Regions from separate parts of the Streptomyces sp. TG1A-8 genome, predicted to be linked through region 1. Evidence: riboswitches for the same ligand, from Rfam matches in the RefSeq annotation. Region 1 holds a riboswitch; the other holds the start of a gene.
What was found. A riboswitch is a leader RNA that binds a small molecule or an ion and turns the genes downstream of it on or off. The one in region 1 is predicted to bind S-adenosylmethionine.

Region 1 (4,406 bases):
CGGGTGAGGAAGGGGCCCGCCGCGGTCCGCGGCGGGCCCGGGCGGCGGCGGTCAGCCGGGGAAGGCCCGGAGGACCGCCGGGGACGCCGGTCAGCCGGGCTGTTCGGTCAGCCGGGCTGTTCGGTCAGGGCGTGCAGCTGGTCCAGGAACCACTGGGCCGGGGGCAGGGAGGTGGCCGCCGCGGCCAGCCTCTTGCAGCGTTCCGCGCGCTCGGCCTCCGGCAGGGTCAGCGCCTCGTGCAGCGCCTCGGCCGTACCCGTGACGTCGTACGGGTTCACCGCGATCGCGTCCTCGCCCAGCTCCTCGTACGCCCCCGCCTCCCGCGACAGCACCAGGACGCAGCTCCCGTCGGAGAGGACCGGCACCTCCTTGGCGACCAGGTTCATGCCGTCCCGGATCGGGTTGACCAGAGCCACGTCCGCGAGCCGGTAGGCGGCCAGGGAGCGCGCGAAGTCGTCCTTGACGTGCAGCACCACCGGCGTCCAGCCGGGCGTGCCGTACGCGGAGTTGATCTCCTGCGCCACCCGCTGCACCTCGGCCGTGTAGTCGCGGTACACCGCGAGGTCCTGCCGGGAGGGGTAGGCGAACGCCACGTGCACCACCCGTTCGCGCCACTCGGGGCGGGTGTCCAGCAGCTCCCGGTAGGCCAGCAGCCCCCGCACGATGTTCTTGGACAGTTCGGTGCGGTCCACCCGGACGATCGTGCGGCGGCCCTCGCCGATCTCCTCCCGGAGCGCGGCCATCCGCTCGTCCACGTCCGGCCGGTGCGCCCGCTCCCGCAGGAAGTCCGCGTCCGCACCCAGCCCGTGCACCCCGATCCGGGTGCCCGAGGGGGTGCCCGGGCCGAGCACCGCGTGGCAGCACGCCGTGAAGGCGTCCGCCCACCGGCGGGTCAGGAACGCCGCCCGGTCCGCGCCCAGGACACCGGTCAGCAGCTCGGCCGCGATGTCGTCGGGCAGCAGCCGGAAGTAGTCCGGCGGGGCCCACGGGGTGTGCGAGAAGTGGCCGATGCGCAGGTCGGGGCGGAGCCGGCGGAGCATCCGGGGGGCGAGGGCCAGGTGGTAGTCCTGGATGAGCACCGCCGCCCCCTCGGCGGCCTCCTCGGCCAGCGCCTCGGCGAACGCCTGGTTGTAGGCCCGGTACGACGCCCACTGGCGGCGGAACTCCGCGTCGAAGACCGGCTCCAGCGGGGTCTGGTACAGCAGGTGGTGGACGAACCAGAGCACCGAGTTGGCGATGCCGTTGTAGGCGTCGGCGTGCACGGCCGCGTCGACGTCGAGCATCCGCACCCGCTGCCCGCCGGTCTCCTCGGCCGGCAGCAGGCCGCCCCCGGCGCGCCGGACGGCCGCGCGGTCGCCGTCGCCGAGCGCGGCGCACACCCAGACCGCGTCCGTGTCCGGCCCGATGGCCGACAGCCCGGAGACCAGTCCGCCGCCGCCGCGTTTGGCGTGCAGCGAGCCGTCCTCCTGGAGCTCGTACGAAACCGGGCCGCGGTTGGACGCGACCAGCACCTCAGCAGCGTGCGTGGAAGCCATAGACCTCAACCTAGCCCGGCCCGGAAACACTCAAACGTACGGTCCGCTCCGGAAGGGTGCCGTACGCCGCCGTTTCCGTCCGCCTCACGCCACCCGGCGCGCCGCGTACTCCGCGATCTCCGCCATCGGCGGCCGCTCCTCGGTGTCCACGGAGTGGGTGCGCGGTTCGAAACCGTCCTCGCCCCGCTCGAACTGGGTCAGGGCCGGGCGGATGAGGTGCCCGCGGGCCAGCCGCAGCTGGGCGGTGCGGTAGATGGCCGCCGCCATCCGGCCGAGCGCCTGCCCGTCCTGGTGCCGGTGCTTGCGCACCCCCACGTCCACCTGGGCCAGCGCGTCGAGCCCCACCAGGTGCAGCGCGTCCACCAGCATGCCCAGCTCCACGCCGTAGCCCACCGGGAACGGCAGCCGCTCCAGCAGGGAGCGGCGGGCCGCGTACTCGCCGCCCAGCGGCTGCACGAAGCCGGCCAGTTGCGGCCAGTGCATGTTCAGCAGCGGGCGGGCCATCAGTTCGGTGACCCGGCCGCCCTGGCCGGCCGCGCCGCCGAGCGGGCGGTCGTACATGCCCTTGACCAGGTCCACGTCCGGGTCGGTGAGCAGCGGGCCGACGATCCCGGAGACGAAGTCGGAGGAGAACTCCTTCAGGTCGGCGTCGATGAAGCAGACGATGTCCCCGCCGGTGACCAGCAGCGAGCGCCAGAGCACCTCGCCCTTGCCGGGGAGGGCGGGTATGCGGGGCAGGACGGCGTCGCGGTGGACGACCCGCGCCCCGGCGGCGGCGGCGACCTCGAAGGTGCGGTCGGTGGACCCGGAGTCGACGACGACGAGCTCGTCGACCAGCGGGACCTGCCGCATGAGGTCGTGGCGGATGACGGCGACGATGTCGCCGACCGTCCCCTCCTCGTTGAGCGCGGGCAGGACGACGGAGACGGACTGCCCGGTGCGCTGCTTGGCGGCCAGGATCCGGTGCAGCGGGCGGTCGGCCACGGACCAGGAGCGGGTGGCCAGCCAGCGCTCGACTTCTTGCAGCACGGTCTGCGGCTCCTCACTGTCATGATCACGTGGCCCCCCGCGGGGGCCGTGTGATCCATCTCGCGGTTCGGACGACTATCTCAACTCTCCTGGCCTTCGGTTACAGTCTTGGACAACGCCGGTGACCATCGCATGTCGGGGGGCACGGGCGTTCACAACCACATACAGCTCATCCAGAGGGGCAGAGGGACACGGCCCGGTGAAGCCCCGGCAACCCTCCGGTCGGTACTCGTCTTCTGAAGCGAGGCTCCCGGCTCGGGAAGGTGCCAATTCCGTCTCGCGGCGAGGTGCGTCGCGAGGAAGATGAGGAGAAAGGGCCTCGCCTCCATGGCTGTGCAGACCGTTGCAAGCACCAGCACCACCACCGTCGACCTCGGCCCCGCCGCCGCCCTGAGCTGCCGCGAGTGCGGCCACCGGGTGCCGCTCGGCCCGGTGTTCGCCTGCGAGGAGTGTTTCGGCCCGCTGGAGATCGCCTACGACTTCTCCGCCTACGACGCCGAAGGGCTGCGCGCGCGCATCGAGGCGGGCCCCGCGAACATCTGGCGGTACGCGCCGCTGCTGCCGGTCCCGGCCGACGTGGCCGACAGGCCGAACATCAACCCCGGCTGGACCAAGCTCGTCAAGGCCGACAACCTCGCCCGCGAGCTGGGCGTGACCGGCGGGCTGTACGTGAAGGACGACTCCGGCAACCCGACGCACTCCTTCAAGGACCGGGTCGTCGCCCAGGCCCTGGAGGCCGCGCGCGCCTTCGGCTTCACCACCCTGTCCTGCTCCTCGACCGGCAACCTGGCCGGCGCGGTCGGTGCCGCCGCCGCCCGGGCCGGCCTGCGTTCCTGCGTGTTCATCCCGCACGACCTGGAGCAGGGCAAGGTCGTCATGGCCGCCGTCTACGGCGGCGAGCTGGTCGGCATCGAGGGCAACTACGACGACGTGAACCGCTTCTGCTCCGAGCTGATCGGCGACCCGGCCGGCGAGGGCTGGGGCTTCGTCAACGTCAACCTGCGGCCGTACTACGCGGAGGGGTCCAAGACCCTGGCGTACGAGATCTGCGAGCAGCTCGGCTGGCGGCTGCCGGACCAGATCGTCGTCCCGATCGCCTCCGGCTCCCAGCTCACGAAGATCGACAAGGGTCTGCGGGAGCTGGTCGGGCTGGGACTGGTCGAGGACCGGCCGTACAGGATCTTCGGGGCGCAGGCCGAGGGCTGCTCGCCGGTGTCGGCGGCCTTCAAGGCCGGGCACGACGTGGTCCGCCCGCAGAAGCCGGACACCATCGCCAAGTCCCTCGCCATCGGCAACCCGGCCGACGGGCCGTACGTGCTGGACATCGCGCGCCGCACGGGCGGCGCGGTGGAGGACGTGACGGACGGGCAGATCGTCGACGCGATCAAGCTGCTCGCCCGCACCGAGGGCATCTTCGCCGAGACGGCCGGCGGCGTGACCGTGGGCGTGACCCGCAAGCTGATCGAGGACGGCGTGCTGGACCCGTCGCTCACCACGGTCGTCCTCAACACCGGTGACGGCCTCAAGACCCTCGACGCGGTGGCCGGCACCGGCCTCACCGCCACCATCCGCCCGAACCTGGACTCCTTCCGAGAGGCTGGCCTCGCATGAGCGTGACCGTTCGCATCCCCACCATCCTGCGCACCTACACCGGTGGCCGGGCCGAGGTCACCGCCGACGGCGCGACCCTGGCGGAGGTCATCGAGGACCTGGAGAAGAACCACACCGGCATCGCCGCCCGGGTGCTGGACGACCAGGGCAAGCTGCGCCGTTTCGTCAACGTCTACGTCAACGACGACGACGTGCGCTTCGAGCAGGGCCTGCGGACCGCCACCCCCGACG
Region 2 (4,406 bases), 1.1 Mb from region 1:
TCAAGCGCCTGCCGCACGGTGAGTTCATCGAGGTGCACGAGCCGCTCAGCCAGGAGCACCTGTACACCCTCACCGCGCACGAGCAGTACCGGCCGGCCGAGATCGGCCCGTCGGCCGACGGGAACGGCGTCGAGCGCAAGGTGAAGGCCTCGGAGAAGCTGCGCGTCAAGCTCAGCAACGCGTACTACGGCGAGGAGAGCCAGATCCAGAAGCCGACCGTCGAGGAGTACAAGGAGATCACGAGCGGCCACGGCCACCACTGATCCGCGCGTCGCCACGCCACGGCCGAAGGGCCCCCGTCCGGGGTACGGACGGGGGCCTTTCGCCGCGTCCCGGGCTGGATAGGGTGGATCTGTTCGAGACGCACGTCCCGCACTGCGGGACACCGACCCAGGAGCGGCTGATGAGCGCTGTGACCCCCGCTGGAGGCGACACCGCGGCGGGCCGTTCCTGGCCCGCCCTGCTGAACGGCCTGCTGGCCGGCGACGACCTCACCGCCGACGACACGGCGTGGGCCATGGACAGGATCATGGGCGGCGAGGCGACCGACGCCCAGATCGCCGCCTTCGCGGTGGCGCTGCGGGCCAAGGGCGCCACCGTCGAGGAGATCAACGGGCTCGTGCGCACGATGTACGAGCACGCGAACGTGATCGAGGTGCCGGGCGCCACCGTCGACATCGTCGGCACGGGCGGCGACGGCGCGAGGACGGTCAACATCTCCACCATGTCGTCGATCGTCGTCGCCGGCACGGGCGCGAAGGTCGTCAAGCACGGCAACCGGGCCGCCTCCTCCGCCTCCGGCGCGTCCGACGTGCTGAGCAGGCTGGGCGTCAACCTCGACCTGACCCCGCAGCAGGTGGTGCGGGTCGCCGAGGAGGCCGGCATCACCTTCTGCTTCGCCGTGAGGTTCCACCCCGCGCTGCGCCACGTGGGCGCCGCCCGCGGCCAGCTGGGCATCCGGACGGTGTTCAACCTGCTCGGCCCGCTGACCAATCCGGCCAGGGTGAAGGCGCAGGCGGTCGGGGTCGCCGTCGCGCACGAGGCGCCGATCGTGGCGGGCGTCTTCGCCGAGCGCGGCCACTCCTCCCTGGTCTTCCGGGGCGACGACGGCCTGGACGAGCTGACCACCACCGCCACCTCCCGGGTGTGGGTGGTGCGGGACGGCAGGGTCACCGAGGAGGGCTTCGACCCGCGCGACGTCGGCCTGGACCTGGTCCCGGTGGAGGCCCTGCGGGGCGCCGACGCCGCCTACAACGCCGAGGTGGCGCGGCGCCTGCTGGACGGCGAGGAGGGCCCGGTGCGCGACGCCGTGCTGTTGAACTCGGCCGCCGCGCTCGTGGCGCTGCGGCCCACGGACGCCCCGCTGGCCGAGCAGATCCGGGCGGGCATGGCGAAGGCGGCGGAGTCGATCGACTCGGGCGCGGCGAAGCGGACGCTGGAGCGCTGGGTGGTGGCCAGCAACCGCTGACCGGCGCGGGCGACGGCGCGGTCCGGCACCGCCGGGCCCGCCGCCGGACGCCGCCCGCCCGGCGGTGCCGGACCCCGCGTGCCCCGCGTGCCCCTGCGCGTGTCCCGGTATCCGGACAGGAGTTGCACCCCGTGGACCGTCCCGGTTAGCTTTTCGATCAGGTCATGAGTGACAGTCATGCGGCCCCGGCCGACTGTCCGGCAACCCTCCGTCCGTGGCGGGGTGCCCCGGGTGAAGACCAGGTCGCGGACAACACCGTCCGTGACAAGCGCGGACCCCTCACACGCGGTGCACGGGCGTGGGGCCAGGGGTCCTGGTCGTTCGAGGGAGCCTTCCGTGAGCAAGCGAATGCGCTAGGGCCGCAGAGCCCCGCCTCCGCGTACGCCTTTCCCTCTTCCGTCCCGCGCCGGAGCCCCGTCCGCCCGCGCGGCGACGCACCCAGCCTCACGGGAGTCCACCCATGCCTGTCGCCACCGCCACCGCCGCCGGCCAGTCCCTCCGCGCCCCGCTGCCCGTCCTGGGCCGGGACGTCACCGTCCCGCTCGTCACCGGCGGCGAGGTCACCTACGCCGCGCTCGACTACGCCGCCAGCGCCCCCGCCCTCCAGCGCGTCTGGGACGACGTGGCCGCCTACGCCCCCTACTACGGCAGCGTGCACCGCGGCGCCGGTCACCTCTCCCAGCTGTCCACCGAGCTGTTCGAGGACGCCCGCCGCACGGTCGCCGCGTTCCTCGACTGCCGGGAGGACGACCAGGTGGTCTTCACCCGGTCCACCACGGACTCCCTGAACCTGCTGGCCCACGCCCTGCCGGCCGGCTGCGAGGTCTTCGTCTTCGAGACCGAGCACCACGCCGCCCTGCTGCCCTGGCGGGACGCGAAGGTGACCTGCCTCGACGCCCCGCGCAGCCCCGGGCAGGCCGTGCGGACCCTGGAGCGGGCGCTGGCCGGCCGCGACGCCCACGGCCCGGCCCTGGTCTGCGTCACCGGCGCCTCCAACGTCACCGGCGAACTGTGGCCGGTCCGCGAGCTGGCCGCCGCCGCGCACGCCCACGGCGCCCGCATCGTCCTCGACGCCGCCCAGCTGGCCCCGCACCACCCGGTCGGCGTCCGCGAGCTGGACGTCGACTGGGTCGCCTTCTCCGGTCACAAGCTGTACGCCCCCTTCGGCTCCGGCGTGCTGGCCGGCCGCGCCGACTGGCTGCGCGCGGCCGGGCCGTACCTGGCCGGCGGCGGCGCCAGCCGCAGGGTCACCCGGCGCGCGGACGGGGGGGTGGACGTGGAGTGGCACGACGGCGCCGCCCGTCATGAGGCCGGCTCCCCGAACGTGATCGGCGCCCACTCCATCGCCTCGGCCTGCAAGGCCCTCACCGAGGCCGGCTTCGACGCGCTCGTGGCCCGCGAACAGCACCTCCTCCGCACGGTCCGCGCGGGCCTCGCCGAGGTGCCCGGGGTGCGGGTGCTGTCCCTCTTCGGCGACGACGCCCCGCGCGTCGGCGTGCTCTCCTTCGTGGTCGAGGGCTGGAACAGCTCCCACTTCGCCGCCGCCCTGTCCGCCGAGTACGGCATCGGGGTGCGCGACGGCCTCTTCTGCGCCCACCCGCTCGTGCGCGTCCTGCTGGGCGGCGCCCCCGGGACGCGGGGCGAGTGCGGCGCCTCCGGGGCCGCACCCGGCGAGGAGTCCCTCGACGCCGTCCGCGTCAGCTTCGGCGCGGGCACCCCCGACGAGCACGTCACCCGCTTCCTCGCGGCGGTCGGGGAACTGGTGTCCGGGGGCGCCAAGTGGCGGTACCGCACGGAGGACGGCCGCTGCGTGCCCGTGGTCTGACCCGCGCCCGCTCAGGCGGCCCTCACGAGTCCAGCCCGATCGCGAAGGCCGCCTCCAGGTCGTGCTGGGAGTACGTCCGGAACGCGACGTGCGTGTCCGTGCCCTCCACCCCGGGGATCTTGCTGATCCGCCCCGGGATGACCTCGGCCAGGTCCTCGTGCCGCCGCACCCGCACCATCGCGATCAGGTCGTAGGTTCCCGTGACGGAGAAGACCTCGCTCACCGACTCCAGCGAGGCGATCCGCTCGGCGATCTCCGGAATCCGGTCCACGCTGGTCTTGATCAGAACGATCGCGGTGATCACGGCTGTGTCTCTCCCTCGGGGGCCGGAGCAGGGGCGTCTTTCACTGTAGTCGTACGGAATCGGACCCACGCGTACCCGAAGCCGAGCCCGAAGCCGACCAGGTGGGCGAGGTAGGCCACCCCCGGTCCCCCGGTGGCCCGGCCCGCCGCCAGCCACTGCAGGGCCGCCCAGAAGGGCAGCACCACCCACGCGGGGAACCGCACCGGCAGGAAGAACAGGAAGGGCAGGAGACTGGTCACCCGGGCGCGGGGGAAAAGGTAGAGGAAGGCGCCGAGGACCGCCGAGACCGCTCCCGAGGCACCCACCAGCGACTGCCCGGAGGCGGCGTTGGCGACCGCGTAGCCCAGCAGGGCGAGGTAGCCGCAGCCGACGTAGAACAGGGTGAACTCCGCCCGGCCCATCCGCTCCTCGGTCATGGCCCCGAAGACCAGGAGGAAGAGCATGTTGCCGAGCAGGTGCACCCAGCCGCCGTGCACGAACAGGGCCGTGACCGGGGTGAGGGCCTCCTGGGCCGGCACGGCGAAGAGGTCGGCCGGGACGACCCCCCAGCGCCGGAAGTACGCGCGCCGGGCGGCGAACAGCGCGTCCCCGGAGCCGTACGCCGTGGTGAGCCCCGAGGCCGGGCCCAGGGCGAAGACCAGGCAGCACAGGCCCATGAGGAGGTAGGTCATCGGTGCCGAGGTGCCGCGCAGCGCCCTGGGGGTCCGGCCGGCCGACGTGCTCCAGTTCCCGGTCATGACTACAGAGCATGACGTAACCGGACGCATCGTCACAGACCGCCTCGCCGCCGTGAACGGACGGGCGGCGGG

Region 2: linked by a shared signal. The riboswitch ahead of QQY24_RS22630 (aminotransferase class V-fold PLP-dependent enzyme) and the one ahead of thrC (threonine synthase) in region 1 are both predicted to bind S-adenosylmethionine.

Annotation. Positions count from the first base shown of each region.
Region 1 is NZ_JASTLB010000001.1:4,028,294-4,032,699, forward strand. Features, by position in the region: gene otsB (trehalose-phosphatase) at 1-7, shown strand, start outside; gene QQY24_RS17640 (trehalose-6-phosphate synthase) at 108-1,535, opposite strand; gene QQY24_RS17645 (glucosyl-3-phosphoglycerate synthase) at 1,620-2,564, opposite strand; SAM riboswitch class I at 2,731-2,874, shown strand; gene thrC (threonine synthase) at 2,892-4,175, shown strand; gene QQY24_RS17655 (MoaD/ThiS family protein) at 4,172-4,406, shown strand, end outside.
Region 2 is NZ_JASTLB010000001.1:5,155,949-5,160,354, forward strand. Features, by position in the region: gene QQY24_RS22620 (cytochrome bc complex cytochrome b subunit) at 1-263, shown strand, start outside; gene trpD (anthranilate phosphoribosyltransferase) at 404-1,468, shown strand; SAM riboswitch class IV at 1,629-1,745, shown strand; gene QQY24_RS22630 (aminotransferase class V-fold PLP-dependent enzyme) at 1,929-3,293, shown strand; gene QQY24_RS22635 (Lrp/AsnC family transcriptional regulator) at 3,316-3,597, opposite strand; gene QQY24_RS22640 (rhomboid family intramembrane serine protease) at 3,594-4,334, opposite strand.